2 linked regions of the Parabacteroides chongii genome follow. The protein of the gene in region 1 interacts with the protein of each later gene in a pairwise test. Links are inferred from orthologs where the notes say so. Each region holds a gene or a part of one and is shown on either strand. Other genes may lie near its edges. The genes, in order: topA and P3L47_RS14600.

Region 1 (16,245 bases):
CCGATTTTGAAGTAGCAGGTGTTGTACGTCGTAATCCGAATGACGTACCGGACGAACTGAAAGCTTATACTGTGACTGACAGTATCACTAAGTTAGATAAAGTAGACGTTGCTGTTCTTGCAACTCCTACCCGTAGCGTAGAGACATACGCAAAAGAAATTCTTTCATTAGGCATCAATACGGTAGATAGCTTTGATATCCACGGAGGTATCGTAGACCTGCGCCGTTCGTTGGATGCTGTAGCCAAAGCACATAATACGGTTGCCGTTATTTCTGCCGGATGGGATCCGGGTAGCGACTCTGTTGTTCGCGCTTTATTGGAAGCAATGGTTCCGAAAGGAATTACTTATACAAACTTCGGCCCGGGTATGAGTATGGGACATACGGTTGCCGTAAAAGCGATCGAAGGTGTAAAAGCTGCTTTGTCGATGACGATCCCGATGGGTACAGGCGTTCATCGCCGTATGGTTTATATCGAAGTGAAAGACGGTTACGATTTCAAGCAGGTGGCTGCTGCTATCAAAGCTGACGATTATTTTGCACATGATGAAACACACGTAATGCAGGTGGAATGTGTAGACAACCTGTTGGATATGGGACACGGTGTGAACCTGGTTCGCAAAGGTGTATCGGGCAAGACGCAGAACCAGTTGGTTGAATTCGATATGAAGATCAATAACCCGGCTCTTACGGCCCAGATCCTGGTAGCTGTTGCCCGTGCAAGTTTCAAACAGCAGCCGGGTGCTTACACTATGATCGAACTGCCGGTGATCGATATGATCTGCGGTGAAAGAGAAGACTTGATCAGACGACTAGTTTAAGACAAAAAATATGCTCGACTTTATTACCTGGACGGCTGACCCCGCCATCTTTTCCATAGGTTCACGCGAAATACGCTGGTACGGACTTGCTTTTGCTATCGGCTTTTGGATTGGTTATACCATCGTGAGCCGAATGTGGAAAAATGAGAAACTTCCTCCTGCATGGATCGACTCCCTGCTTATTTATACCATGGTAGGAACTGTGGTCGGCGCCCGTTTAGGACACTGCCTGTTTTATGATCCCGGATATTATCTGGCTAATCCGATAGAGATATTCAAGGTTTGGGAAGGAGGACTGGCAAGTCATGGAGGTACGCTAGGTATTGTGATTGCCATTTACTTCTATTCCAGACGTGTCTCACATAAAAGTATGCTGTGGACATTCGACAAACTGGTGGTTCCGACGGGACTGGTTGCGGCTATGATCCGCCTGGGTAACCTTATGAATCATGAAATATACGGACACCCGACCGATTTGCCGTGGGGATTCCGTTTTATCGAGAACTTACATGCCTGGAAAATGGGGGCGGAGCCGATCTTTACGGTACCCAGCCATCCGACACAGCTATATGAGGCGCTGTTTTATCTGGCTACTTTCGGGATATGTATGTGGATGTATTTCAAAAAGCAAGCCTGGAAACGCGAAGGACTTATTTTCGGAGTCTTCATGATCATTGTGTTCGGATCGCGTATCTTCATCGAATTTTTGAAGAACAACCAGGAGGCATTTGAAGATAATATGATGCTGAATATGGGGCAGTGGCTCAGTATTCCGTTTGTTTTGGCCGGTTGCTGGTTCGTTTGGAGAGCACTGACGAGAAAGCCGAACAATTACGAAGAATTAAAAAGACGAAATTAAAGAAATGTATAAGTTAAAAGAAATAGCAGATAAGGTTTATTATGTAGGAGTTAACGACCGTCAGAAGGCCCTCTTCGAAAATATGTGGCCGCTTCCGTATGGTGTTTCTTACAATTCATATTTGATTGTAGACGAAAAGACTGTATTGGTGGATACGGTGGATGTTTGCTACTCTGATATCTTTTTGAAAAAAATAGCGGATGCACTGGACGGACGTACGCTCGACTATCTGGTCGTGAACCATATGGAACCCGATCATGCCGGAAGTATTCGTCTGCTGCGCCAGCAATATCCGGATGTGAAGATCATCGGAAACAAGCAGACATTCGGTATGTTGGACGGATATCATGGGATTACGACCGGGCTTCACGAAGTAAAAGAAGGGGATACGCTGAATATCGGTCGTCATCAGCTTTCTTTCTACATGGCTCCGATGGTGCACTGGCCGGAAGTGATGGTGACTTACGATTCGACAGATAAACTGTTATTCTCAGCTGATGCTTTCGGTACATACGGAACGCTGGATGGCGGTGTGATCGATGAAGAAATGAATGTAGATCATTATTGGGAAGAAATGATCCGTTATTATTCCAATATTGTCGGTAAATATGGAAATCCGGTGCAGCGTGCTTTACAGAAACTTTCTGTATTGGGTATCGAAACGATCTGTTCGACTCATGGCCCTGTATGGCGTAAATATGCAAAGAAGGCGATTGAAATATATGATCGTTTGAGCCGGTATGAAGGAGAAGACGGTGTTGTCGTTATCTATGGAAGTATGTACGGCAATACGGAACAGATGGCGGAAGCGATCGCATCATCGTTGTCGGCACATGGCGTGAAGAACATTGTGTTGCATAATGTCAGCAAGAGTCCTGCATCCTATATATTGAAAGATGTATTTAAATATAAAGGTATCATCATCGGCAGTCCGACTTATTCGAACAGTTTGTTCCCGGAAGTGGAAGCTATTCTGAGCAAGATCGAAATGCGTGAGGTGAAAAACCGCCTGTATGGTTACTTCGGTTCATTTACCTGGGCAGGTGCTGCGGTAAAACGCCTGACAGCTTTCGGTGAAAAGATGAAATGGGAAACCGTTGGTACGCCTGTTGAACAAAAACAGGGCCTGAAAGTCGATAAGTATGAAGAATGCTGGGCTTTGGGTGAAGCGATGGCGAAAGAGTTGACAGTTGACAAGTGACAGTTGACAGTTAAAAGAGCAGATCTAAAAAAACTATTAATAACCTAATCAGTTCCGGTTTGCGGAAGAGGGTGACTATATCTGTCACTTGTCAACTGTCAACTGTCAACTGAAAAAACACAAACGTTATGAGACTAATTATTGAACCAGATTACGAGCAACTCTCGAAATGGGCTGCTAATTATGTAGCTGCAAAGATTAAGAAAGCTAATCCGACAGCTGAAAAACCTTTTGTTTTGGGATTGCCTACCGGATCGTCTCCTCTGGGTATGTACAAGAACTTGATCGAATTGAACAAGCAGGGTGTTATCTCCTTCCAGAATATCATCACTTTCAACATGGATGAATATGTAGGATTGCCGAAAGATCATCCGGAAAGTTATCATTCGTTCATGTGGAACAACTTCTTCAGCCATGTAGACATCAAGCCGGAGAATGTAAATATCCTGAACGGTAACGCTCCTGACCTGGAAGCCGAATGTGCTGCTTACGAAGCTAAGATGAAAGCGGTAGGTGGTGTAGACCTGTTCCTGGGTGGTATCGGTCCTGACGGTCATATCGCATTCAACGAACCGGGTTCTTCTTTGTCTTCACGTACTCGTGTAAAGTCTCTGACTACCGACACGATCATCGCTAACTCTCGTTTCTTCGATAACGATGTAAACAAGGTTCCGAAGACTTCTGTAACGGTTGGTGTAGGTACTGTACTGGATGCTAAAGAAGTATTGATCATGGTAAACGGCCATAACAAGGCTCGCGCTTTGCAGCAGGCTGTTGAAGGTTCTATCAACCAGATGTGGACAATCACTGCTTTGCAGATGCACCCGAAAGGTATTATCGTAGCTGACGAAGCGGCTTGCGCTGAAATCAAAGTCGGTACATACAACTACTTCAAAGATATCGAAAAAGATAATCTTTGTCCTTGCAGCTTGTTGAAGTAATATCAACATAAAATGAAAAGAAAAAGCTATACCCCAAAAAGGTATGGCTTTTTTTGTATGCGTTAATTTGTATCTTTTCTGCAATAGTTTTAATTCGAATGCGTTTATACTGTATTCATTTGCTCTGCTTTAATAGATGGATCAAGGTTGTATAGGATTGATATAATACTTATATTTGGCCGGTATTATTTAAGTGTGACAATGGATGTTTTTATTTGTCTTGAATATATGTGTTTAATATCTAAAAATTTATTGTATGAAAAAGATCGCTTTATTATTGTTGCTTTTCGTTACCTTTAAGGTGAGTGCGCAGGAATTCCATTTTATACCGAAGATCGGTTTGAATTTTGCCAATATGACAAATACAGATGGAAGTATGAAACCTGGATTAAATATAGGAGTGGCTGGAGAAGTGATGCTTACCAGTAATTTTGCTATTGAACCTGGACTTTTTTATTCAATGCAAGGGACAAAAGATAAAGAAAGTGGTATGAGTATGAAGATTAAGAATGATTATTTGAACATACCTGTTTTATTGAAGGGTTATGTGTATGAAGGTTTTAATCTATTTGCTGGACCACAGTTAGGATTTAAAGTCTCTTCAAAAATGAAAGTATCTCAGTCAGGAACGTCTGTATCTACAAGCGAAGGTAGTGATTTATTTAAATCTGTTGATTTTGCAATCGTATTAGGTGCTGGATATCAATCACCTATGGGGTTGATGTTTTCTTTGAATTATAATATAGGTTTGACAAATGCAATTGATAATGAAAAATTTTCAGCTCTTCCTGGTGTCGGTCAGATCGATGAAAAATGCCGTAACGGCGTTCTCCAGTTTAATATAGGTTGGCGCTTCTGATTGTTATAATATCGGATTCTGCAAACTATAGAACGAATTCTGACTATATCCGATAGAGAAAGAACGATATTTTTGTGGTATAAATTTCTATTACCATGAAAAAGATACTAATTAAATTCTTATTTCTGTTCCTGGCTATGCCTTTTGTGCGTGGGCAGGAACAGATATTGCCGGTCCCTTCCAATCAACCTAGCCCGGCACAGCAAAAGCAAATAGCCCGTAAGTATGGAATGTTTATCCATTTCGGACTGAATACGTTTCAGGACCAGGAGTGGACAGACGGTTCTAAACCCGCTTCCTCTTATCGACCGACGGCTGTCGATACGGACCAATGGATTAAAGCGGCAAAAGATGCCGGAATGAAATACGTTATTCTTACTGCAAAGCATCATGAGGGTTTCTGCCTTTGGGACAGTAAATATACAGAATATGATGTAGCGAGTTCGGGCAATCCCACTAATGTAATTGAAGCGATAGCGAAATCCTGTAAGAAATATGATATCGGTCTGGGACTGTACTATTCTTTATGGGACCGCAAGGTGAATACAGATGTGAAAGATCCCTCCAAAGATGCTGCCTATAATGAATATATGCTTCGTCAGTTGAATGAGTTGATCGATATTGTAGAACCCTATACGAATATTGTGGAGTTTTGGTTTGACGGTGGCTGGGAGAAAGAAAATTATCGTTGGCCGGTGAAAGATATTTACCAGACGATCAAATCGAGACAGCCGGATTGTCAGATCGGTATAAACTGGACAATCGGTTTGCCGGAAAATCCGGATGCACATCCTGTATTGCCGGAAAATCAGAAAGAAGGTTATCCGATCCGTTATTTCCCGAGTGATTTCCGTTTGGGAGATCCGTATCTGCCCGCCGATAATGATCCGAAAGTTTTTACTCACGACGGTAAAGAATATTATATGCCTTGGGAATCTACCATCTGTATCAGCGAACGTTGGTTTTATAATACGACCGACAAAAAGTATAAACCGGTTGATGAGTTGGCAAAACTGTACTGTCAGTGTACAAAGAATGATAATATCCTGATCCTGAATTGTCCGCCTGATCGAAGCGGTAAAATACGGGCAAAAGATATCCAGGTATTGAAAGAGCTGAGGGAAAAGATTCACTGATAATTTCTTGAGACCCGGGTCTCGGCATCCTTTACACCCGGGTCTTCGCATCGTTCACATCCGGGTGTAAAACAGAGTAAAATGAGGGTCCTGAGTAGATGTAGTAACGACTTTCATGAAAAGAACTCCTATATTTGGGCAAAATTGTTAATGATTGTACATATCTTTATTATAGAAATCTAATATTTTGATTTGGGCATTGTAAGCCGTTTGTGCCGGACTGTCGGGATTTAGTTCCATAGCAGTCAGGTAGTTGTTCAGTGCCTGGCGGATGTCTCCGATTTTACGGTATGCATTTCCCCGCAGGTAGTACGCTTCATCGTCTGTCTCGTTTTTTTTAATGTATTCATCCAACAAACGCAAGGCTTCATCTGTTTTATTATCGTTGATAAGTTGTCTGATTGTTTCCATGTCGAAATAATGTGATATTTTGTGGACAAAGATAATTCTGAAGTGGTTACATACATAATAATCACGGTTTAAAAAACTGTTTTTTTGTTACTGATGTACGGTTACGTTAATTATTTATGTAAGTTTGCACTCGATTTCTAAAAAGTGAAAAGTGATTATGCAAAAGAATCTGGTAATAGTGGAGTCACCCGCCAAGGCAAAAACCATCGAAAAGTTCCTCGGGAAAGATTTTAAGGTTATGTCGAGTTACGGGCACATCCGCGATTTGAAGACAAAAGATTTTAGTATTGATGTCGAGCACGATTATGCTCCGCAGTACGTGATTCCGGCCGATAAGAAGAAGCTGGTATCCGAATTGAAATCCGAAGCTAAGACAGCCGAACAGGTATGGCTCGCATCCGATGAGGACCGCGAAGGAGAAGCTATATCCTGGCATCTGTACGAAGTTTTGGGATTGAAGCCGGAAAATACGAAACGTATTGTTTTCCATGAAATTACCAAGAATGCAATTTTGCATGCTATCGAAACACCGCGTGATATCAATATCAATTTGGTGAATGCACAGCAGGCACGTCGTGTATTGGACCGTATCGTAGGTTTCGAACTTTCTCCCATCCTGTGGCGGAAAGTGAAGCCGGCTTTGTCTGCCGGGCGTGTACAGTCTGTGGCTGTCCGTCTGATTGTGGAACGTGAGCGTGAGATCAATGAGTTCGTATCGGAAGCCGCTTTCCGCATCATTGCCAATTTTACGCTTCCCGACGGAACAACGATCCTGAAAGCTGAACTGAACAAGCGTCTGAAGGATAAGAAAGAGGTCATGGAGTTTTTGGAATCATGCAAAGCAGCCTCTTTCAGCATCGATGAGATCACGAAGAAACCGGTAAAGAAATCACCTGCACCTCCTTTCACTACTTCCACTTTACAGCAGGAAGCTGCACGTAAGCTGGGGTATTCCGTATCGCAGACCATGATGATCGCACAGCGTCTGTACGAATCGGGGTTGATCACGTATATGCGTACCGACTCAGTGAACTTGAGTGACCTGGCTTTAGGAACCTCCAAAGAGGCTATCCTGGAGACATACGGTGAAAAATATTATAAATTCCGCCAGTATCACACAAAGAGCAAGGGTGCACAGGAAGCGCACGAAGCCATCCGTCCTACCTATATCAGTAATACGGAGATCAGCGGATCGGCGCAGGAAAAGAAATTATATGAACTGATCCGTAAACGGACGATCGCGTCGCAGATGGCCGATGCCGAACTGGAACGTACGACGATCTCCGTCTGCATCAATAATAAGAAAGAGAAATTCGTAGCCGTAGGTGAAGTGATCACATTCGACGGTTTCCTTCAGGTATACCGCGAGAGCTTCGATGACGAGAATGAGAAAGAGCAGGAAAACGGCTTGTTACCGCCGGTACAGCTGCATGAAGTACTGTCGCTGAATGATATCGTAGCCACGGAACGTTTTACGCAGCGTCCGCCGCGTTATACGGAAGCCAGCCTCGTTCGTCGTCTGGAAGAACTGGGAATCGGTCGTCCTTCTACCTATGCTCCTACTATTCAGACTATTCAGAATCGTGAATATGTCGTGAAAGGAGATAAAGAAGGCGTGGAACGTTCTTACTGTGTCATTACACTGGCAAAGGACAAGATCAAGGAAGCCGATAAGAAAGAAATTGTAGGGGCCGACCGTAATAAGTTGATGCCGACCGACATAGGAACGGTGGTAAATGACTTTTTGATGACTTATTTTCCGGACGTATTGGATTATAATTTTACAGCCAGTGTGGAAAAAGAGTTCGATGCCGTTGCTGAAGGAGAAATGGTCTGGACGGCGGCAATCGATAAGTTCTATAAGCTGTTCCATCCGATCGTAGAGGAAACGGCTGCGTTGAAGACTGAACATAAGGTAGGTGAACGTCAGTTGGGTATTGATCCGAAAAGCGGAAATCCCGTATTCGTAAAGATAGGCCGCTACGGTCCGGTCGTACAGATTGGCCAAGCCCATCCGGATGACAAGGAGGCTCCTAAACCTCAGTTCGCTACGTTGATGAAAGGACAGTCCATCGAAACGATCACGCTTGAAGAAGCCCTGAAGTTATTTGATCTGCCCCGTACGATCGGTGAATATGAAGGCAAGGAAATGGTTGCGGCTGTAGGTCGCTTCGGACCGTTTATCCGCCATGACGGAAAGTTCGTTTCAATCCCGAAAGATATGAATCCGCTGTCTATTACGGCAGAGGAGGCGATTGCGCTGATCGATGAAAAGCGTAAGAAAGACGAACAGCGCTTCCTGAAGAAGTTTGAGGAAGATCCTGAACTGGAGATTCTGAATGGTCGATATGGTCCTTATATTACCTATAAGAAAGCAAATTACCGGATACCGAAGACGGTTACGAATCCGGAAAAGTTGACTTTTGAAGAATGTATGAAGATTATAACTGAAGCGGCAGAGAAGCCCGCTGCTCCTAAAAAGCGTACTACAAAGAAGAAAGCATAATCAGAGAATAGCTCATAAAAAAACTCCTGTTGATCATTCAGCAGGAGTTTTTTTGTATTATAATGTATAGGGGAATTACATTCTTTCCGGAACTTCGATGCCCAGCAATGACATGCCCGATTTGACTATCTTGGCTACGTTGGCTGATAATACGAGGCGGAACTGTTTGATTTCCGCATTCTCTTCGCGCAGGATGGAGAAGTCGTGATAGAACTGGTTGTATTCTTTTACCAGGTCGTAGACGTAGTTCGCAATGTAAGCGGGGCTGTATTCCTTGCCTGCTTCTTTCACCGTTACAGCGTAGTCTGCGATCATTTGGATCAGACCTTCCTCTTTCTCCGAGATAAGTGTATTGGCGGGCACTTGTTCGGGAAGCACAATTCCCTGCTCGGCAGCCTTTCGCAAAACGGAACGGATTCGGGCATATGTGTACTGAATAAACGGGCCGGTATTACCGTTGAAGTCGATAGATTCTTTCGGATTGAAGGTCATATTCTTACGCGGATCGACTTTCAGGATGAAATATTTCAGGGAGCCCAGTCCTACGATACGGGAAATATTGGCAGCCTCTTCAGGAGTCATTTCGTCCAGTTTACCCAGTTCTTGTGATATTTCGTGTGCCGTGCCGATCATCTCTTCCATCAGGTCGTCTGCATCGACAACGGTGCCTTCGCGGCTCTTCATTTTACCTTCCGGAAGTTCTACCATTCCGTAAGAGAAATGTACCAGCCCTTTTCCAAATTCGAAGCCCAGCTTATCGAGAAGGATAGACAGTACCTGGAAATGATAGTTCTGTTCGTTTCCTACTACATAGATCATTTTGTTGATAGGATAGTCGTCGAAGCGCAGTTTGGCTGTACCGATATCCTGTGTCATATATACGGAAGTACCGTCAGCACGGAGCAACAGTTTTTCATCCAGTCCGTCTTTGGTCAGGTCTGCCCAAACAGAACCGTCTTCACGGCGGTAGAAGATACCTTTTTCGAGGCCTTCCATTACTTTGCCTTTACCTTCCAGGTAGGTTTGTGATTCGTAATAGATCTTGTCGAAGTCTACGCCCATCATTTTATAAGTTTCATCAAAACCGGCGTATACCCAGCTGTTCATCTTTTCCCATAAAGCGCGGACTTCAGCGTCGCCTGCTTCCCATTTGCGAAGCATCTCGCGGGCTTCTGCCATCAGGGTGGATTGAGCTTCTGCTTCTTCTTTGGTCAGACCTTTGGTCTCCAGCTCTTTCAGCTCCTGTTTATAATGTTTATCGAATAATACGTAGAAATCACCGATCAGGTGGTCGCCTTTTTTGCCGGAAGACTCAGGAGTAACGCCGTCACCCCATTTCTGCCAGGCTAGCATGGATTTACAGATGTGGATACCGCGGTCATTTACGATGTTCGTTTTAACGACTTTGTTTCCGTTCGCTTTCATGATCTCCGACAAGCTGTAGCCAAGGAGGTTGTTGCGTACATGTCCCAGGTGAAGGGGCTTGTTCGTGTTAGGCGAAGAATATTCGATCATCACCAGAGGAGACTGTTCCGTCACAGGAATGATCCCGTAGGAGGGCTGTGCATGGACCGTATTCAGCAGGTCGATCCAGCAAGGACCGGCAACTGTCAAGTTCAGAAAACCTTTGATCACGTTGAACTCAGATACAGCCGGTTCGTTTTTCAGCAAATACTCGCCGATTTCCTGAGCGGTCTGTTCCGGTGACTTCTTCGATGCACGAAGGAAGGGGAATACAACCAGGGTAAGATGTCCTTTAAACTCTTTTTTTGTCTTCTGTAACTGTATCTGGGCTTCCGTGATGTCGGTACCGTACAGTTCTTTTATTCCGGCAATGATCGCACCGGTGATCTGCTGTTCAATAACCATATTCTTACTTCTATATATTCTGATTTTATTTTGGACGCAAAGGTACATGATTATTTTCTAAAAACCTGCGTATAGGTATTTTGAATTAACAGTTAGCGTGGTCTTTACCATATTCTTTTTTGTAGGGGCTCATTTGTGGTTTTTATAGACAAATTTCTTTTTTATGTTTGGTTAGTATGTATAAAAGGTGGAAACAGAGGAAAAGTTGCGAAAAATGCAAAATAGCGGAAATAGTGTTGTGAAATGGGTAGTTTGCCGTGTGGTGTGTGCATGATATCAGAAACGGTTATAGCGTGATGATTTATTTGACTTTAGCGATCTTTGTATATTATAAAAGGAGTGTTTTTGGGATAAATTATAAACTTTAAGTTACGCCAAATTCGGATTTGGTTGTAAATGATGGGATATAAATTTAGATTCGGTTGATTTCGTAGAGTATGAGCCTGACAGCACTAGGATTATAACATAACTTCATTTGGGATTACAAGAGGTTATGAAAATTACAAGGACAGTAAATATTATGAATTATTTAATTGAGAATCGGATGGTTTATATTTTAATAGTAACAACTGGGCTTAATACGTCAGACATGGAGATACGAAGTTTAAAAAATGGCTCATTAACAGGAATTGTATGAGGACTGTTTTTTTACTTTTCATTTTCCTGGTATTTACGGTGACAAGTGCATTCAGCCAAAAAGTGGCTGTAAAGTCTAACTTGCTCTATGATTTGACTACTTCCATGAATCTGGGAGTTGAATTGGGCTTGAGCAAAAAATGGACGTTGGACGTTTCCGCAAACTATAATCCTTGGAAGTTTGGAGATGATAGTGACGCTATGCGTCTGCGTCATTGGCTGGTACAACCTGAATTACGGTATTGGACTTGTGAGAAATTCGTGGGACATTTTCTGGGAATTCACGGACACTACGGAGATTACAATGTAGGTGGAATAAAATTCCTGAGTGACAATATGGAAAAGAGCCGTTATCAGGGAACCCTTTACGGAGCCGGACTTTCGTATGGTTATCAATGGTTGTTGAGTAACCGTTGGAGCATGGAAGCGGTGGTAGGGGTCGGTTGGGCTCATCTGAACCAGGATAAATATCCATGTACAACATGTGGCGACAAAATTCAAAAAGACAGAGATTATTTCGGTGTGACGAAACTTGCACTTTCGGTTGTTTACTTTTTTAAATGACTTTTCAATTACGCAATATAAGAGATATTCCGAATATAGTTGATGCTAAACTTCTTTATTATCATAGTTATTATCAGAATTTATCTAACAAGTATAATTTAAATTTATTCAGAATGAGAATCAAATCTATTTTTGCCGTATTACTGGCTATAGCCACAATGGCAAGTTGTTCAGACAACGTTGAAGGCGAAGGGCCTGATCCAGGTACGGATCCTTCGGGAACGGCTTATATGTCGTTAAGTGTGACATATCCTGATCTAAGGTCACGTGCTGCAGCCGGGACTTCGGATGAAGACGATGGAGATCCAAAAGAAAGCGTGATCGACGAATTCTATGTACTTACATTTAACAGTGGAAAGGCTTTGATAAAGCACTCTACTGCTGATAAGTTTTTTGTCAAAATAACAGGTAGTACATCGGGTGGAGCGCTTAAAGTAAACCCTGCAACAACATATTTACTTGTTGTAGCTAATCCTGGAGCTAAATTTGAGGATAGATTGGTAAATGGTTTGTCGGACGGTATGACATATGATGCTTTCAATGCAGTTATTGATGTTCCTTTTGATGCAGATACCCAAACTCCCGACATTCTTGTTAAAGAAATCATGGGGGATGTTGATGCTGGCGGTATTGGAACTAGCTTTACGATGATTAATGTGGGTACTTATGATGAAACTCAAGTCGGTTCTGAGTGGCCCGCTGATGGATTGCTTGACGTAAGCGCTAAATTGAAGAAGGTTGTAACTACAGTTAGCGATCCAGATAAAGAATTTACCAGCGATGATGCTGCCAAGCAAGCTGCAAGTAAAGATAAAGCAGTTCTGAAGATTGAACGTTTGGCTGCAAAGATGGTCGTGAAGTCTACTAATCCTACTGTAGAACCCGTAGATAAAGGGGCTACATTTTCTTTTGGCGGTTGGTTGCTTGACTATCGTAATAGTAAATATTTCCCTTATGCAGTAAAAAGTCATATAACAGCTGTTCATACGGATGATTTTTATGCGAATAATTTTTACACTGAAGATCCGAACTATTCCTCACCAGATCATACAACCGGAATTATTTTGAACAAAGCAGATGATACTAAATCTGTTCCGGCTGATGGACTTTGGAAGGGAAATTCGGGTATTGACTATTGTATAGAAAATACAATGGCAGCGGAAATGCAAAAATTCGGTGCGGCAACACGTGTGGTTATTAAAGGTACATATACTCCTACTAATACGTTTACTGCAGGGGAACATTGGTTCTATTTTGATGGTGTTAACTATAACCTGACGTCATTGAAGCAGGCTTATGCTGCAGCTGTTTTAAAGGCGGATGCAGCTACACCTTCGGAAAAGTTATTTATTGCCGCATCAGACAAGTTCTTGGAGATAGTGAAAGCTAAAAACAACGAAATTACAACTATAGCAGATCTTGAAGCATCTCACCTCAATACCGATAAGATCGCAAATGGCGGTGAACTTACTAAATTGAAGGATTGTCTTTGGTGGTATCAAAATGGACTTAATTATTATATTTATGAAATCCGTCATGATAATACGACAGATCTTCCGAATATGGCTTTCGGTAAGTATGGCGTAGTACGTAATAACTGGTATAACTTGAATTTGACTAAAGTCAGAGGTAAAGGTACTCCATGGTATCCGGGTGATGGACCTGATGATCCTGATCCAGGAGAAGATATCGACCAGGATAGCGCTTATTTGGATTTCGAAATACAAGTTGGCCCATGGGTTTTTTGGGAAACAGATTTTGAAATTTAATATACTCTCAAATAAAGTAACCGGGTAGGGGACTGCCTGCTCGGTTCTTTCCATTTTTTAAGTAGTCAACCTTCGGGTTGTCATAGCTAAAAGAATAAACAAAAAATATGTTCGGAAATATCAAACAGTTATTCATTCTTATTATATTCCTTATGCCGGCTTCGTGTACCTCGATCTTTGAGGATATGCCCCGTTGCGAACTGTGGTTGAAATTTGTATTCGATCATAATATGGAATATGCGGACTCGTTTAGTCCACAGGTGAAATCGGTAGACGTATTCGTGTTCGATAGCAATGATAAACTATTATTCACCAAACGTACCGAAGCAGCCGGATTAGTCGATGGAAACAGAATGCCGTTGGCAGACGATCTTGCATACGGGAAGTACAAGGTGCTTACTATCGGAGGGTTGTCCGATAATTTTCGTGTTTCCGATTATCTCGGACAAGATGTGGTTCCGGGAGTTACAACACTTCAACAATTTATGTTCGCCCTGGAACGCAGGTCGGACGAGGTGAACTTCGAATTTCCTCATCTTTACTTAGGTGAAGCCCTGGAAATAGACTATTCCCCGGAAAACGCCGACCATAAAGTGTATCAGGTGAACCTGATGCGCATTACCAATCGGTTTAATATGATGCTGGTTAGTTTGAACGGAGCGGCTCCAGCTACTGAAATTCCTCCGTATACTTTTGAAATTGTTACACCGGAAAGCGGTACCTATTCATGGGAGAACGAACCGTTGGATGTAACCCATCCGGTAACTTATTCACCTTACTATCTCAATAAAGGAGAGACTAGTGACATTCTTGTATCTGCCCACCTGAATACCCTTCGGTTATTGAATAGGGAAGGACTCGATTATAAGATTGTTGTACGCGATACGAAAACGCTAAACGAAGTATGGAGCTATAATTTACTGACTCTATTGTTGTATACCAAGCCTATCAACAGGCATGACGGTACAGCCCTGCCTTTCCAGGAATATCTGGACCGTGAAGGGGAGTGGAACCTTATTTTCTGCGTGACTGAAAAAGATCCTGGAAGCGGAAATGCATTTCTGTCGATCGGTCTTCAGGTTGCCGACTGGATATATTGGCTTCATGATATAGAGATTGAATAATGTGAAATAAAATGAAATGATATATAGACTATTACATATAGTTTTCTTTGTACTTGCCGTGACTTTGGTCTCGTGTGGTGAAAAAGAGATTATTACTCCTTTGGCTACCCGGGCATCTCTTCAGGTCAATTTGGTTGATGATACGGATAAAGACAGGCAGGAGTTAATAAAAACCATTCGGTTTATCATATTTGACGATGCGTCGTTGGCTACAGTGAAACTGGATAAAAATATTTATTCGGAAGTTCTGTCGCCGGAAACAGCGACAGATATAAAAGTAAATGAGGTAGAGGTCACCCCCAACGATGATAAGGTTGTGGTGGTGATCATCAATGAGCCGACAGAGTTGACGGGACAACTCGATCTCATTGACGACATGACTACCTTGGAGAATGTAACGTATGATATTGCCCGGATTCTGAACAGCAGTGGTCAGGAGGTAGTTGCTACTACCGGTATGCCTATGGTTGGAGTAATCCGGGATGTAGCGGTTGCTAACGGCTATACAGAAACAGTGAAGATTGTGGTCGAACGTGCCGTAGCGAGGGTAGATGTCTATCTGGGAGTCCGGAAAGATTCTGAGCATGAGATCGGATACTTTAAACAAACTGCTGACACGGAGGCCAGTAGCGTTACCTTGTATAACCTTTCCTATAACAGCTATTTTGTGATGGGGAACGAAGCCAACGGTACGCGTGGTAACGCCACTGCATCGAAGAATTACGGCAAGGTTATGGGCAGTGTGGCTGATGGTGTTTTAGTCAATCAGACATGGACTGCAACAAAAGATACAACCTGGCAGTATTCTTCTGCTACCGGTGCAAAGAACCAACAGTTACTCTGTTCGTTCTATACAGCCGAACGTATCTTCCGTTCAAACTATACTGACAGGTTGGCTATCAGTATGGCTAACTTTAAAAAAGCGACTTTGTCTGTCGGTATGGATAAAAGACCGATAGAAACAGTCACCAAAAGAACTTCGGAGGATGTAGAAGCTGTGTCTTTTACTGAAATCCGGAGAAATAATGTATATGTAATAACGGCCTATGTAGGGGAAGTCTTTGAGATTGACATATATCAGGTCACCGTTGAAGACTGGGGTACAAGACAAGACATCGATTTAGATATAAAGCTGTGATCCCTTCGGCGGGCATACGCAAATAATGGATGATGAAATTTGGGATTTATATAAATAAGCTAAAATATACAGTGACAGCTGTCATTCTTACGGCTGCCCTCTCTTCTTGTGAGAAGATGATAGGCGGTGGTATGGATACGGAACAGATAGTCGTGCGTTCGATCGTGACGGAGGGTACCAGTGTCACCAAAGGTACGGCTATTGATTCGGATGCAGACCTGCTGGGACTGAATTTTGGTATTTATGCTTCGAGAATACCCGCATCATCGAGTGAACAGATTTACTTTGAAGATACCAAAGCGAAAGTGAACGATGATTATACAGCTTCATTATCACCGATCCGGTACTGGCCTGATGAAGCAACGGATCGGCTGAAGTTCTTTTCGTGGTATCCTTGCGATGGTAGCTATA
Region 2 (16,057 bases), 1.4 Mb from region 1 along the record:
GTTTACACCCAGGTAGTCGTAATGTTGTGTCAATATATCCAACCGTTTCAGGAATCCGGGCCAGTCTTTCCGGTCTTTTCCCGACCAGGCGATTTCGCCAACGGCAGCCAGGCGGGGGAAGAGCAGGTATTCGACATCATCAGCCGAGGAACAAAATTCGGTCCACATACAACCCTGTACGCCGATCAGTTTTTTAGCCACTTCCGGGTCCCACTCAGGTTGTACCGGTTCGTATTTGTAGACATTTTCCAGGGTGTTGTTACCGAAATAGGTACGCGGTTCGAACCATTGCGGTCCCTGGTAGCGGATCAGGTACAAGACGCGGGCCGGTGTCATGATAAAACGGTGTCCCATCTGTCCGGCTTTGTAACCGGCTGTGCCGAGTCCCTGCCAGCCCAGTATGATCGCGTCGTCGGGTATTTTGCTGTTGGTCAGTTCGTCCCATCCGATCACTTCACGGCCTTTACTTTTCACGTAACCCGCCACGCGTCCCATGAAGTAACCCTGCAACTCTTCGATGTCGGTAAAACCCTCCGCTTTCATACGGGCCTGGCAAAGCGGACATATTTTCCAGTATCTTTTGGATGCTTCGTCGCCGCCCAGGTTGATATAACGGGAGGGAAAGAGAGCCATCACTTCGTCGAGCACATCCTGCAGGAAGGAGAAAACCTTGTCGTTGCCGGCACAGTAGACGATTTCGGCACCGTGTCCGCCCATTCCGGGGATTACACGGATCGGGTCTTTCACTACCGGGCATGCCAGTTCAGGGAAAGCAGCCAGGGCGGAATTGGTATGTGCGGGCATTTCTATTTCGGGGATGATCTCTACCTGTCGTGTGCCGGCATAGGCAATGATCTCTTTCATATCTTCCTGTGTGTAGAAGCCGCCGACGGGTGTAGGTTCGCCGGCTTTTGCGTTTTTGCGTTGGGAGAAATCCTTTTCACGTTCTACGCGCCAGGCTCCCACTTCGGTGAGGCGGGGATATTTCTTTATCTCCAGACGCCATCCGTTGTCGTCCACCAGATGCAGATGAAGCTTGTTCAACTTCAACATCGACATATAATCGATGATTTTAATCACATTCTCTTTCGGGATAAAACAGCGGGACACATCCAATAACAGGCCGCGGTAAGGAAAGCGGGGACCGTCCTGCAGGCTTACTGCCGGTATGTTCCATTGAATGCCTTCTGCCGGCGTTTTGTTTTCTATTGCCGGAGGAAGAAGCTGGCGGATCGATTGCACGGCGTAAAAAAAGCCGCGGTTGTCAGCTGCTTCTATGGATATATGTGAAGGCGTTATTTCCAGTTTATAGTTTTCCTCTGCGAGTGCCGTATTAGTAGAAAAGGTAATAGTGGCGGTTTGGGATGAATTGGCATTAATTATCGGGTTGAATCCGGCAGAGGTCGTAAATAAATCAGCTAATAATCGGGCTACAGGTTCCTGTTCCTGATTCTCGATTTGGATCGTTGTCGATTCATTAAACGTAAAATATCCTTTCGCAGGAATTTGTTGTTCGGGCTGGGGAATGATGTTTATCCCGACAGGAGCAGGGTTTGTACACCCTGTAACCAACCAAACGAGAAAGGTGATAAGGAGGAGTTTGTCTTTTGTCATTTGACTTATTTGTTGTGTTATCATATTTCATTCTTGTTATAAGATTAACCAGGAACAAATTTAAAAGTATCCGATTAGTTCGATGTCCGGTTTTGTACAAAAAAGTTCAATAATTGTCCAGAAAGGGGAAGAATCGTTGATTTTTGAGCGTTACAAGAATGGTGTGAGTTCCGTAAGAACTTATGTCTTTTGGATTTCAAGCAAAGATAAAAAAAGATTTACTACAGGAAGATATCTTTCTTAAACTTTATGAAACAGATAGTTATTACCTCCTTTTAATTGACTATATAAAGTTCATAATTACAAGTTTAGCATGAAAAGTATAAAATAATGGTAGAAATACCCTACACCGATGTAATAAGACTATAAATTCAGAAGCTTTTTCCTTTCAGTAAATCTACCTATAAAGTATATCTCACTTTTCTTACGATCATTAGTATCCTAATAATCTATCAGTTACAGTAAAAAGACATAAGTTCTTACGGAACACTGGTATTAATCTATTAAACAAACCTTTAGGATGTTAACTATTGGGAGACACATATATTTGTGTATATTTATTTTTTGTTGCATTACTATTGCGAAGGCCACTCCTGAGTATTATTTTAAGCAGATATCCCTCAAGGACGGATTATCTGAATCTATGGTGAAATGCGTTTTGATGGATCACGAAGGAACTATCTGGATTGGTACCCAGTTTGGTTTGAATTGTTTTGACCGCGAGCACGTAAAGAATTATTATCATGAAGAGAAAGACATCAATTCTATTCCCGATAATGATATTTGTTTTTTGGTAGAGGATTCTCTTCAAAATTTGTGGATAGCTACAGCGCGGGGATTAGTGTTATACAATAAGGAGAAGGATTGTTTTGTGCCGGTTGATTCGGGTGGTTCCAGGCTATATGTCTCCTCGTATGTGCTGATGCAGGACGGTCTCTTATTTTTGGGGAGGAATAAGTTTTTCAAATATAGTTATTCGGATAAGAGGATTTCTGCTTTACGGATTTCTACAAAGGAAAATGCAAAAGTCCTTTTTGAGAAAGCTGCGTTGTTTGGACCGGATGATAATCGGTTCTTACTGGCTTCCCGTTGGAACGGCCTGTGGGAATACAATATCCAAACCGGAAATTTACAACGTTCTTCTTTAGTCAAAGAGTACCAGATAGCTGCCCTTTTAGTCGATTCTTCCGGATGCGTGTGGGTATCGCCTTACGGAAAAGGGCTTTTAGGATTTGATCGTGAAGGGAACAAACTGTGCCACCTGGTTGCGCCGGAGAAGTTATCCTATAACGTTATTTTGGATGTGAAAGAACAGGATGGTAAAATCTGGCTGGCAACAGATGGCGGAGGAATTAACATCTATGATAAAACGAGCGGAGAAGTGACGGTGATTAATCATGTCCCCGGAAAGCCTGGCTCCTTGTCCGGAGATTCTTTTTATTGCCTGTACAATGATCCTGATGGAAATATGTGGGCGGGTGGCATACGTTGTGGGTTGGTGGGTTTGAAAGAGGTCTATCTGAAAACATACCGGGATGCCCTTTTGAACTCGGCTTACGGGTTGAGTGAAAAGACGGTATCCGGCATGTATGAAGATAAGGACGGAACGATTTGGCTGGGAACTGACGGAGGAGGAATGAATCGTCTGGATCCTCGAACCGGTCTGTTCAGACATTATCCGTCTACGTATCCTTCGAAGATCGTATCGATTATCGATTATAGCTCGACGGAACTTCTTTATTCCTGTTTCGGTGGAGGATTGTACCTTTTTAATAAGCAGACCGGTGCTCTGAAAGAATATTCGGTAGCATATCCCGATAAGTTTAATATGCTGTTCAAACAAGGTAAATCGGTTCATTTGGTCCGGTTGGATGAAAAGCATTTTTATCTGTTGGCGGACAGTGTTTACCTGTATGACCAGTCCACACGACGTTTATCCGCCGTGAAGCATGAATGTAAAGGATTGACAGTCTCGTCCCTTCAGGAGTTCGGCAAAGGAGAAGAGTTCAGCTTCCTGCGTGGCGAAACGGATCTGTTTGAACTGGATTATTCGAATAATACACTAAACCCCGTTTATTCATCCGCCGACTCGATAGGTACGATAGCAGCTGCTTGTAAGGATGCAAAGGGATGTTTCTGGATCGGGACGACGATCGGTCTTTTCTTCTATAATCCGGTGAATAAAACGGTTACCGCTGTAGAGAATAATCGTTTCTTAGGGACTACGTCGCTGGGATTTGATAAAGCTGGGCGTTTATGGGTCGGAACGCATAACGGGTTGTATGCTTATACGCCGGAGGATGGAAAAATAATGATGTTCGGTGAGTCTGACGGTGTGTATGCGAATGAATATATATCGAAACCACCTTTGATGAGCCGTTCGGGAGATATGTATATGGCAGGGGTTATCGGACTGGTTCATATTAAAAACGGCATTCCTTTCCCTGAGAATCCGGACCCCGTCATCGGACTGTCGGAAGTAACGTTGAACGGGGTTTCCATGCGGTCGAATTTTGGTTCGGACAATAACGAAATCTCCGTCCCCTGGAATTATACCTCCCTGATGGCAAAAGTCATTGTGCGCGAAAATGACCTGATGCGGAAAAAACTATTCCGTTATTATATAAAAGGGGCGCAACAGGAGATTGTAGAATCTGTTAATCATACGATCGCTTTTCATGCGTTGGCTGTCGGCAATTATGAGGTATGGGTTTCGTGTATCAAAAAGAATGGCGATTGGAGCATCCCTGTACGACTTCTGTCGATTAAGGTCACTCCGCCCTGGTGGAAAACAAACTGGTTTATCGGCGGTTGTCTGTTATTCATGATAGCCGGGCTGTCTTTCATTTTCTGGCTGATGATGAAACGGCAGGAGAATAAAATGATCTGGGCGATGAAGGAACATGAGCAGCGGACCTATGAAGAGAAGATTCGTTTCCTGATCAATCTGAATCATGAACTACGGACTCCTTTAACCCTTATTTATTCCCCGTTGAAACGTCTGTTGGGATCGGGAGAAATAACCGATACGAACCATAGCAGGCAGTTGACGGATATATTGAAGCAGACACGCCGGGTAAAAGATATTATCGATATGGTGCTGGATGTCCGCAAGATGGAAACGGGCGGGGAGACATTGCAGATCAGGCCCTATCGTCTGAATGAATGGGTGCGTGAGATTACGGAGACTTTCAGAGGAGAGTTTGAGTCCAGGCATATTCGTCTGGCATATAATCCGGATGAAGCGGTGGAAGAGGTGGCATTCGATGAGGTAAAATGTGAAATGTCATTATCCAATCTGATCATGAATGCGTTGAAATTTAGTGATGAAGGCTCCTGTGTCACGGTCTCTACCCGATTGATGCAGGGCTATGTCCGTGTTGCTGTCTCCGATGAGGGGATCGGGCTGGATCATGTCGATATTTCCCGTTTGTTCGAACGTTTCTATCAGGGAGAACATGGACGGAAAGGTTCCGGAATCGGGCTGTCGTATACCCGTTTGCTGATAGAGCTGCACGGAGGCCGTGTAGGAGCAGAGAATAATGCCGGAAAGGGAGCAACTTTCTTCTATGAGTTGCCTTTGGAAATTGTAACGACTTCGATTGAAACCCGGCCTTATCTGAATGAGTTACTGGCATTGCCGGAGATAAAAGAGGATCGGGACACTGATTTTTCGACCCGGAAGTATTCTGTACTGGCGGTGGAGGATGACCCCGAACTTCGTGGTTATCTGAAAAACACATTGAAAGAGTATTTTAAGAAAGTATATATTGCCTCTGATGGTGTCGAAGCTTTTGAAATGGCTATACACTATCTGCCGGATCTTATTATCAGTGATGTGATGATGCCGCGCATGGATGGCTTCGAGTTCTGCCGGCAGCTGAAGAGTAACCTGGAAGTCAGCCATATTCCGGTTGTATTGCTGACGGCGCGGACGGACCCGAAAAGTACGGTTCTGGGGTATAAGGAAGGGGCTGACTTTTATTTGCCGAAGCCTTTCGACCTGGAGTTCCTCCTGGCCATTGTCCGTAATATCCTGCGAAACCGTGAAGCTGTCAAATCCCGTTATAAAGAAGGGAAAGAGGTTGTTTCTCCCAGGAATGACACGATCAGCAATGCGGATGAAATGTTTATGAAGAAGCTGAATGAGTTGATAAGCGAACACCTGGATAATCCGGAACTGGATGTGAACTTTGTGGCGACGCGTATGGCGATGAGCCGTGCTTCTCTGTACACAAAACTGAAAGCACTGGCAGATATCAGTATCGGTGATTATATCAATAAGTTCAGGATGGCACGTGTGATGGAACTGCTGGCGGATAAGAATCTGACTATCCTCGAAGTCTCAGAAAAAGCCGGATTCACCAACCAGCGGTATTTCAGCACGGTATTCAAACAGATATACGGAATGACTCCGTCCAAATACCGTCAGGAACATAACTGTTGAAAAGGTATTACCTATTTCCGGATAGGCAACAGATAAATAAGCCGCGCGGAAATAACCTGGCTGGCAGATTTATTGAAATAGTCGCTTTTACGGTTGTTGAAGATGTCTCCCAACGCATAATAATAGCGTCCTTCAAGCAGGAAATAACCGATGCCGGTACGGAGTTCGATACCGGGTCCTCCGCATAATCCCCAGTCGAATTTCTTTTGGATAGCCATATCGTGCTGGTTATTGGCTCCTGCATTTTGGTTTTTCTCATCCGGGTTCAGGTCGGTCTTTTCGCCGATGGCAAAACCTACTTTGGGACCCATGTTGACATAAAACTTGAACTTGTTGCTGCCGAAATAGATATGGGTGAAGAACGGTATCTCCAGATAATTGATCGTACGGGTATATTTATACGTCGGGTGTTCGTCGAATTGCTCGTCCCATCCCTGCTGGCTGAAATTCAGTTCGGTCTGCAGTCCCAGGTTCTTTTCCGTGTTCCAGCGCAATACCAGACCTCCGTTGTACCCCTGTTTCATCTTGGTGTAGACCTTAGGATTGAAGCTGACGGAAGAGAAGTTCATGCCGAAAGAGGCACCTACTGTTATTTCCTGGGCGAATTTCTTCTGTGCCGTGATGCCGGTTATTACCGCCAGGCATAGAAAGGATATGATTGTTATCTTTCTGATCATCTTACTTCGCTGCGTGTTACGTTATAATCACTCTGGTAATGAACGATGAATGTACTGGTGTTGATGAATCCGCCCCAGTTATTTACCCGTTCAAAATCAAAACAGGTCTGTATACCTTTGTAATGGATATTACCCAGGTTGTTCTCGAAATTAGCACCGTATTTCCGGACGGCATCAAAGAAGAACATACCTGTATCGAATCCTAATATACCATATTTAGGGAATATGTTGATCAGGTTCTTGCTGTACCAGGTCTTATATTTAGAGTAGAAGTTGGACACTTCCGGCGAGAGGTTATCTGCATAGAAGAAGCTATATATATAGGTATTCAATGCAAAGAAATCATCCAGGCATTCGTTGGTATAGGTCTGCCATTCCGGATAACCGAACATCGTAATGTTAAATTCCGGCTTTGTCTCAGCCAGCATACGCAAAGGCGACTTGAACTTGCTCAGGGCTTCCAGGCTGCCGGAAGTAGGAATAATGACGCTACGTTTGTCTTTGCTGAGCATGGCTTCCATTTCGATCGGGAATGTATCGGCCGAATAGGTCAGTTCGCGCCAGGATATATTACGCTGTTTCATTTCAGCCTTGAGGGCTTTGATGAAATCCGCCTTTTCTTCGGTGCCGGGAACTTTCAGCAGGATGATGTTGTCGTTGGCAAACAGGTCACAACTGGCTTGTGATGCTTTGGCATACAGGTAGGAGTGAGGCGTGTTTACCTGGAATATATTAGCATTGGATAATACATCATCGTTTTTGGAGGTGAACGGTATCACATATTTGATATTGTTCTTTTCTGCAAATTCGGCAACCGGAGCTATCTGGTCATTCTGAACGGCTCCGATGATCAGGTTCGCTTCCTTCAAGGCATCTTCTTTCAGGATTTCTTTTATCTTTTTAGTTCCGTTGCCTGTATCGAATACGGACAGTTCGATCGAGCAGCCGCTATTGCGCAGACTGTCGACTGCCAGCAACATACCTTCGTAATATTCGATGAAGCGTTGCGTGTTGGAAGACGGTCTCGGTTCATTTGTCATGAACGGTAATAATAAGGCTACCTTGATCATATTGACCCGCTCGATCTTTTTAGGGACTGACAACAGGGCATTCACGTCTCTCTCATGCATAACCGGAGCTGTTTCCGTAACGGTTTCTTTCGTCTCTACCGGTATTTTGATGACCATACCGGCTTTTACCCCGTTCTTCAGTTCCGGGTTCCGTTTGATCAGTTCAGTGCTCGATATATTGAATTTCCGGCAGATACGGTACATTGTTTCTTTCTTGGCGACCGTATATTCGATATCTTTGGTTACCGACTTTACTTCTTTGGTCGGCAGAGTCTCGATAGGAGTTGCCGGGATACGGATCGTCTTACCGATTGTGAAAGTGGAAGTAGACAGTCCCGGGTTGGCTTCAATGATATCCGGTCCGGGTACGGCGTACCGGATAGATAAAGAGTAAAGCGTTTCTTTCGGTTGTATGGTGTGATACAGGAAATTATCTTCAGCATTACCCATCGGTGCCGAACCTGCATCGCGCTGCGGGATCTTTAATGTTGCACCCGCTTTGATCGATTCACGGCTTTCCGGATTCAAACGGTAAATGTCATCGACGGTTACTCCATACATGGTTGCGATTGAGTATACTGTCTGTCCCCGCTCAATCGTATGATAAAATATATTATCATTTAATTCGTTAGTAGTAATAATTCGTGCCTTGTTGTTCTGTGAAGAGATTGAAACACTGCAGAAACTCAGGCACAACGTCAATACGTATATACTGATCTTATTCATTTGTTGATTCGAATATTTGCGGCAAAGATAGTGTATGTCCGTATAAAATACTAATTTTGGAAGCTAATTAGGTTATATATATGCAAAGGAATTTTTTAAGAAGAGTGATCGGGACGCTCTGTTTTTTGTTATGGATACTTGCAGCACATGCCGGAGAATATACAGTGACAGGAGGGCAGGGGACACCTTTGCTGGTGGATGATGATAAGTCTCAGAACAAGAATCAGCGTTTGGAGGTATATCTTGTTTATGGTATGGATAATGTCCAAATCAGCTATACTTCTTCCTCAACTTCTCATCAATGGTACAGATATAAAACAAAAAGACTGGAAGCCGAAAAGATTGCTTCCGTTCAGAATGGAACAACCTCTGTTGTCAGTAACGTGGAGGAGGGTTATGGCTATTTTGTAGAAGAAAGCGGACTTTCTGAAGCGTATGTCTGGATTATTGATTATAGTAAATATCTTTTTGAAATAACCGGACTTTATGTAAATGCGGAGCGTAGTACCTGCGATTATATGTATCTGAACGGAAGCGCAAAGATGCCGGAAATGAAGTATAATTATCCTCAGACCGGTTATTCGGCAACCGTGGAACGTGAGTTTGAAGTCACTTACCAGACGATGAAGAAGACGGAAGATGAGACTTCGTATATCACGGAAACCGTAACGGAAATTATCAACGATCCATTCAATGATCCGCTGCCTGCTCCTTTGTGTGATACGGATGTAACTTTGAAAGGTGATTTGTTCGCCCGCCATTTCGGAGTGGAGAAAACAATGACGGCCGATGTCTATCAAGCCGTGGCGGTTGAAGCTGTGATACAGGTAGATACTTTGCTATATTCGAATGCTCCTAACATGGTCGTGAAAGGAGATAGCCTTTCGGCTCCGGTAGAGTTTAATTTTAAGGCGGTAACCAATACGCCGGTTGCAGCCTTGTTCAAATGGCTGATATACCGGAAAGATGATACCGGAGAAACGGAAGGAACGAAACTGATTGAGTCTAATGAAGAGGAAATGAACTATCTGTTCAACCAAAACGGTACTTATACGGTTCATTTAAGTGTGTCCGATCGTACTTCCCAGTGTACATGGGAGCCTGATGCACCGATTACTATAACGATATCGGATTCCTTTATCGATGTCCCGAATGCTTTTTCGCCCGGTACATCACCCGGCATAAATGACGAGTTTAGGGTCGCTTATCGCTCCCTTACTAATTTCAAGTGTTGGATATTCAATCGGTGGGGAGTACAGATGTATTATTGGACGGACCCGTCGCAAGGCTGGGACGGCAAGAAAGGGGGGAAATACGTGGCTCCCGGAGTTTATTTCTATGTGATAGAGGCTACCGGTTCAAACGGTAAGACGATAAAGAAAAAAGGTTCAATTAACATTCTTAGATCAAAAGAAATTCAAGATGAAATTATCGAAGAATAGTATATTCAGTTTTTTGTCGGGTGGTCTGATCTGCCTGACTGCATGTTTGTCTATCGGATCGAGTGATTCGGAAAAGGTGCTGGACGGCCGTCCGGTGGTGATGGCGATGACCTCGTCCCCCGATATTCCTTCGTCGGTTACTTTCTGCGGTACGCCGATCGATCTGACCCGATATAATATGCGTGAAGGATTCGACCGGGAGATGAGTAGTTTTACCTACTTTCATTCAACTACGATGTTGCTGATCAAACGTGCCAACCGGTACTTCCCGGTTATCGAACCGATATTGAAAGCCAACGGTATCCCCGACGATTTCAAATATCTTGCCGTCATAGAAAGTCATCTCGACCCGCGTGTCTCATCTCCGGCACGTGCCGTGGGAATGTGGCAGTTCCTTGAAGGGACGGGTAAGCAATACGGACTGACGGTCACCCCGACGGTGGACGAACGTTGCCATGTAGCCAAAGCTACCGAAGCTGCTTGCAAGTACCTGAAAGCCGCTCACGACAAATACGGTGACTGGGCAAATGTCGCCGCCTCTTACAATGCAGGCATGGGACGTATCTCCGGCGAATTGACTAAACAGGAAGCCGATAGCACGTTCGACCTTTGGCTGGTAGAGGAGACAAGCCGTTATGTATACCGTATCATGGCGATCAAGCAGATATTCGAGAATCCCTATAAATACGGTTTCGTGCTTCGGGCAGAAGACCTGTATAAGCCGATTGCCTGCGAAGACGTGGCGGTATCGTCGGATATTCCCGATTTGTCTGCCTTCGCACAGAAGTATAATATAACGTATGCCGATCTGAAACGTTTCAATCCCTGGCTGCGCGACCGGAAATTGCAGACGCTGGGCAAGACTTATACGCTGCAGGTTCCCAAAGAAAATGAAATGTATTACAAGACACCTAACACCTACGTACATAATCCGGTTTGGGTAGTAAGATAAATTCCTTTCGGATGTATTTAGAATTTCTCTCGAAAGGAATTGTAAATTCTCCCGGAAGAAACAGAAAACAGTGATAAAAAGTATGAACGATAAAAATGCATTGGAAGGCGGTCGTATTTCCGTTTTAGGCGCCCGCGTTCACAATTTGAAAAATATAGACGTCGAGATACCGCGAAACAAACTCACCGTGATAACAGGTATGAGCGGTAGTGGTAAATCCTCGCTGGCTTTTGATACGATCTTTGCAGAAGGACAACGCCGCTATGTGGAGACATTCTCCGCCTATGCCCGTAATTTCCTCGGGAATATGGAACGTCCGGATGTGGACAAGATCACCGGCTTGAGTCCGGTCATCTCGATCGAGCAGAAGACAACCAACAAGAATCCCCGCTCTACCGTAGGTACAACGACAGAGATATACGACTTTTTCCGTCTGCTTTATGCAAGGGCGGGAGAGGCTTACTCGTATCTGAGCGGAGAAAAGATGGTGAAGTACACCGAAGAGCAGGTGCTCGACCTGATCCTGGTGCATTACGAAGGGAAGAAAACCTATATGCTGGCTCCGTTGGTGCGTAACCGTAAGGGACATTACAAAGAATTGTTTGAACAGGTTCGTAAGAAGGGGTATCTGACTGTCCGTGTCGACGGTGAAATAAAAGAGATATTTCACGGTATGAAGCTGGATCGCTATAAGATGCACAGTATCGAGGTGGTGATCGACAAGATGGTCGTCTCTGCATCCGACGAGCGCCGGCTGAAAGAAAGCCTGCGCATTGCCATGAAGCAGGGAGATGGCCTGGTGATGCTGCTGGATGCGGATACGGACGAGTTGCGTCATTACAGCCGTCGTTTGATGGACCCGGCAACCGGACTTTCCTATAGTGAACCGGCTCCGCATAACTTCTCTTTCAACTCGCCGCAAGGTGCGTGCCCCAAGTGTAAAGGGTTGGGGCAGGTGAACCTGCTGGATATGGAAAAGATCGTACCCGACCCTTCCCTCAGTATTTATAACGGTGGGATAGTTGCTTTGGGTAAATACAAGAACTCCCTTATCTTTTGGCAGATCGAGGCTCTTTGCGAAAAGCACGGCGTGACGATCAAGACACCGATCAAAGATATCCCGGCAGAAGCGATCGACGAGATCATGAACGGGACGGACGAACGTCTCCAGATCAAGAACGAATCGCTGGGTTCTTCCAATTATTTCCTGTCTTACGAAGGAGTTGCCAAATATATCCTGATGCAGCAGGAGAGCGAGGCTTCGGCTTCTGCACAGAAATGGGCGGGACAGTTCATCAAAATGACTACATGCCCGGAATGTAACGGCCAGCGTCTGAACAAAGAGGCGTTGCACTATCGTATTGCGGGAAAGAATATAGCGGAGATATCTTCGTATGATATTTCCGAGCTTTATGAATGGCTGGACGGTATTGAAGAGCGTCTGGACCAGAAGCAAAAGCAGATTGCCATAGAAATATTGAAGGAGATCCGTTCCCGTCTGAAGTTCCTGTTGGATGTAGGGCTGGATTACCTGTCTCTCAACCGTGCTTCGGCAAGCCTTTCCGGTGGGGAAAGCCAGCGTATCCGTTTAGCAACCCAAATCGGTAGTCAGCTGGTCAATGTGCTCTATATCCTCGACGAGCCGAGTATCGGATTGCATCAACGCGATAATGTCCGTTTGATCAATTCTTTGAAAGAGCTTCGTGATACGGGTAACTCGGTAGTGGTTGTCGAGCATGATAAGGATATGATGCTGAATGCCGATTACGTGATCGATATGGGACCGAAAGCCGGTCGTTTGGGTGGCGAAGTAGTTTACGAAGGAACACCCCAGGAGATGCTGAAAGTGAATACGCTGACTTCTGCATACCTGAACGGGGAGACTGAGATTGCTGTTCCTGCCGAACGCCGGCAGGGAAACGGTAAGTTCATTACGATAAAGGGGGCCAGCGGCAATAATCTGAAGAATGTCAATGTGACTTTCCCGCTCGGAACACTGATCTGTGTGACTGGTGTATCCGGTAGTGGAAAATCTACCTTGATCAACCGTACCCTGCAACCGATCCTGAGCCAGCATTTCTATCGTTCGCTGGAAGATCCGTTGCCTTACAAGTCGATCGAAGGTATCGATAACGTAGATAAGATCGTCAATGTCGACCAGTCGCCTATCGGCCGTTCGCCACGAAGCAATCCGGCTACTTATACCGGTGTCTTTTCCGATATCCGTAACCTTTTCGTCGATCTTCCCGAGTCGAAGGTCAGGGGCTACAAACCCGGACGTTTCTCGTTCAATGTATCCGGCGGTCGTTGTGAAACCTGCAAGGGGAACGGCTACAAAACCATCGAAATGAACTTCCTGCCGGATGTATTGGTTCCTTGCGAAGACTGTCATGGCAAGCGATATAACCGTGAAACACTCGAAGTCCGATTCCGTGGTAAATCCATAGCCGATGTGTTGGATATGACGATCAATATGGCTGTGGAGTTCTTCGAGAATATCCCGACCATCCTCTCCAAGATAAAAGTCCTGCAGGATGTGGGGTTGGGCTATATCAAACTGGGGCAGCCTTCCACCACCTTATCCGGAGGGGAAAGTCAGCGTGTGAAATTGGCTACCGAACTGGCCAAAAAGGATACCGGCAATACCTTATATGTATTGGACGAACCGACTACCGGCCTTCACTTCGAAGATATCCGTGTCCTATTGGGTGTCCTGAACAAGCTGGTGGAAAAAGGCAACACCATCATCGTGATCGAGCATAACCTCGACGTAATCAAATGTGCCGACTACCTGATCGACATGGGGCCCGAAGGCGGACGCAAAGGCGGGCAGGTCTTATTCACCGGCACTCCCGAGGAAATGATCAAGAAGAAAAACAGGAGTTATACGGCTCCGTTCCTGAAAGAGGAGTTGAAACGATAACCTGGCACAGGCAAGCTGGGAATATGATATGCCTATCCCGGTTTGCCGGCATAACTAAAACAGAATAGTAACTAAGTAAAGACAGATATATGAAGAATCCTATCCAAATGATCAAACAATGCGTAGAGAAGGAAGAACCCTACTTCCTGCTGCGCGGACAAGATATATGTGCTTTGGCGGCTATTGAAACATATTACGCCGAGGTGAAGAAAAATGTTAAAGATCCTTACTTCATTGAAGAGATCGAAGAGATAATGAAAGACTTCCGGGCCTTCCGGGAAGAACAGCAAACCCATATTCCGGATTGATCGATGGCAGACGACAGTTACAGAACCATTAAGCAAGTAGCAGAGGGATATTACACAGAGAAGCGCAGCCGCTTTATCTCGTATGCCATCCCCGTGCGTACGGTCGAAGAGGTGAAGGAGCAACTGGATAAATACCGTAAACAATATTACGACGCCCGCCACGTCTGCTGGGCCTATATGCTGGGACCCGATCGCCAGACTTTTCGTGCGAACGATGACGGCGAACCATCCTCCACGGCAGGTAAACCGATCCTGGGGCAGATCAATTCCAACGAGTTAACGGATATCCTGATCCTGGTCGTTCGCTATTTCGGCGGCATCGAATTGGGTACCAGTGGTCTGATTGTCGCATATCGGACGGCTGCCGCCGAAGCGATTGCCGCTGCCGAGATAGAGGAACGTACGGTTGACGAAGATATCACGGTCGCTTTCGAATATCCATACCTGAACGGGATCATGCGTATAGTAAAAGAAGACAACCCCCTTATTGTATCCCAAAAGTTTGAAATGGACTGTGAAATGACTTTGCGTATACGCAAAGGAGAGGCGGAAAAGTTGAAGAACCGCTTATTGAAAGTCGAGTCGGCCTATCTGAAGTAAATTATTAATAATCTGAAACATGAGTTACCTGCTATTTTCGATTTGAGAGGATTTCTTTATTTTTGTACTCTGAAATCTAAACAAGCAAATAGTGGTAATATAATGAAGAAGATTCTGTTGTTTTCTTTTTTCTTAGTGGTTGGTTTGGTTGTCTCACAGTTTCTTCCATCTCTTGTAGGAGAAAATTATTCGTTGGTAAAAACTGTTTCCAATTCACTGTTGTATGTATGCCTGGCCTTTATTATGATTAACGTAGGTCGGGAGTTTGAAATGGATAAGACCCGTTGGAGATCTTATACGGAGGATTATTTCATAGCAATGGCTACTGCCGCTTTCCCCTGGATATTTGTGGCATTGTATTATATGTTCGTCCTGCTCCCCGACATCTATTGGTCGAGTGGGGAAGCCTGGAAAGAGAACTTGTTGTTAAGCCGTTTTGCGGCTCCCACATCCGCTGGTATTCTGTTTACCATGTTGGCCGCAGCAGGGTTGAAAGCTTCCTGGGTATATAAAAAAGTACAGGTGCTGGCTATTTTCGATGATCTCGATACGATCCTGTTGATGATCCCGCTTCAGATCATGATGGTCGGTCTACGCTGGCAGTTAGGGGTGATCATCCTGATCGTGATGGTATTGCTTATGATCGGATGGAAGAAAATGGGTACTTATAATATGCGGCAGGACTGGAAGGCTATTCTGCTTTATGCCATTGTTACGTTGGCATTTACCCAGGGAATCTATCTGGCATCCAAACATTTTTATGGTGAGGAAGCAAGCATCCATATCGAAGTGCTGTTGCCTGCCTTTGTGCTGGGTATGATCATGAAGCATAAGCACATAGATACGAAGACGGAGCACAATGTGGCGACGGCGATTTCATTCCTGTTCATGTTCCTGGTAGGAGTGAGCATGCCCGTGTTTTTTGGGGTTGATTTTGCCAAACAATCGGCGGAAGCGTCTACAATTACCGGTGCACAGCCGATGATGTCGTGGCCGATGATCCTTCTCCATGTGGTGATCGTCTCTTTCTTATCCAATATAGGAAAGCTTTTCCCCTTGTTTTTCTATCGTGACAGACGTAAACGTGAACGTCTGGCTTTGTCAATCGGTATGTTTACACGGGGTGAAGTAGGGGCAGGTATTATTTTTATTGCCCTGGGATATAATCTGGGTGGACCGGCCCTGATGATTTCTGTCCTTACTATTGTGTTTAATTTAATTTTAACTGGTATATTTGTAATCTGGGTAGAGAAATTGACCCGCAGCGCCTATCAGCTTGAGATAGCTGAGCAGCAAAG

What was found.
Region 2: the proteins of topA (region 1) and P3L47_RS14600 interact in binary tests that used the Escherichia coli proteins (3 or more experiments, as listed by UniProt). The link is inferred for Parabacteroides chongii from one-to-one orthologs.

Annotation. Positions count from the first base shown.
Region 1 is NZ_CP120849.1:2,548,201-2,564,445, forward strand. Bases 6,080-9,059 are described here. They hold topA (type I DNA topoisomerase), read left to right. Parts: upstream 6,080-6,385; coding sequence 6,386-8,734; downstream 8,735-9,059. Other genes in these bases: P3L47_RS09515 (tetratricopeptide repeat protein), read right to left, coding at 6,080-6,228; argS (arginine--tRNA ligase), read right to left, coding at 8,810-9,059. Outside these bases: P3L47_RS09485 (diaminopimelate dehydrogenase), read left to right, coding at 1-821; lgt (prolipoprotein diacylglyceryl transferase), read left to right, coding at 832-1,680; P3L47_RS09495 (FprA family A-type flavoprotein), read left to right, coding at 1,685-2,881; nagB (glucosamine-6-phosphate deaminase), read left to right, coding at 3,010-3,822; P3L47_RS09505 (porin family protein), read left to right, coding at 4,079-4,681; P3L47_RS09510 (alpha-L-fucosidase), read left to right, coding at 4,777-5,817; more of P3L47_RS09515, read right to left, coding at 5,965-6,079; more of argS, read right to left, coding at 9,060-10,603; P3L47_RS09530 (DUF3575 domain-containing protein), read left to right, coding at 11,237-11,803; P3L47_RS09535 (Mfa1 family fimbria major subunit), read left to right, coding at 11,917-13,572; P3L47_RS09540 (FimB/Mfa2 family fimbrial subunit), read left to right, coding at 13,680-14,696; P3L47_RS09545 (hypothetical protein), read left to right, coding at 14,713-15,834; P3L47_RS09550 (fimbrillin family protein), read left to right, coding at 15,906-16,245. UniProt on the Escherichia coli protein: Releases the supercoiling and torsional tension of DNA, which is introduced during the DNA replication and transcription, by transiently cleaving and rejoining one strand of the DNA duplex.
Region 2 is NZ_CP120849.1:3,895,490-3,911,546, forward strand. The notes cover bases 13,169-15,960. They hold P3L47_RS14600 (IMPACT family protein), read left to right. Parts: upstream 13,169-14,162; coding sequence 14,163-14,759; downstream 14,760-15,960. Other genes in these bases: uvrA (excinuclease ABC subunit UvrA), read left to right, coding at 13,169-13,851; P3L47_RS14595 (hypothetical protein), read left to right, coding at 13,941-14,159; P3L47_RS14605 (cation:proton antiporter), read left to right, coding at 14,862-15,960. Also shown: P3L47_RS14560 (beta-N-acetylhexosaminidase), read right to left, coding at 1-1,614; P3L47_RS14565 (hybrid sensor histidine kinase/response regulator transcription factor), read left to right, coding at 2,135-6,061; P3L47_RS14570 (porin family protein), read right to left, coding at 6,073-6,738; P3L47_RS14575 (LysM peptidoglycan-binding domain-containing protein), read right to left, coding at 6,735-8,534; P3L47_RS14580 (T9SS type B sorting domain-containing protein), read left to right, coding at 8,615-9,976; P3L47_RS14585 (transglycosylase SLT domain-containing protein), read left to right, coding at 9,957-10,928; more of uvrA, read left to right, coding at 11,011-13,168; more of P3L47_RS14605, read left to right, coding at 15,961-16,057.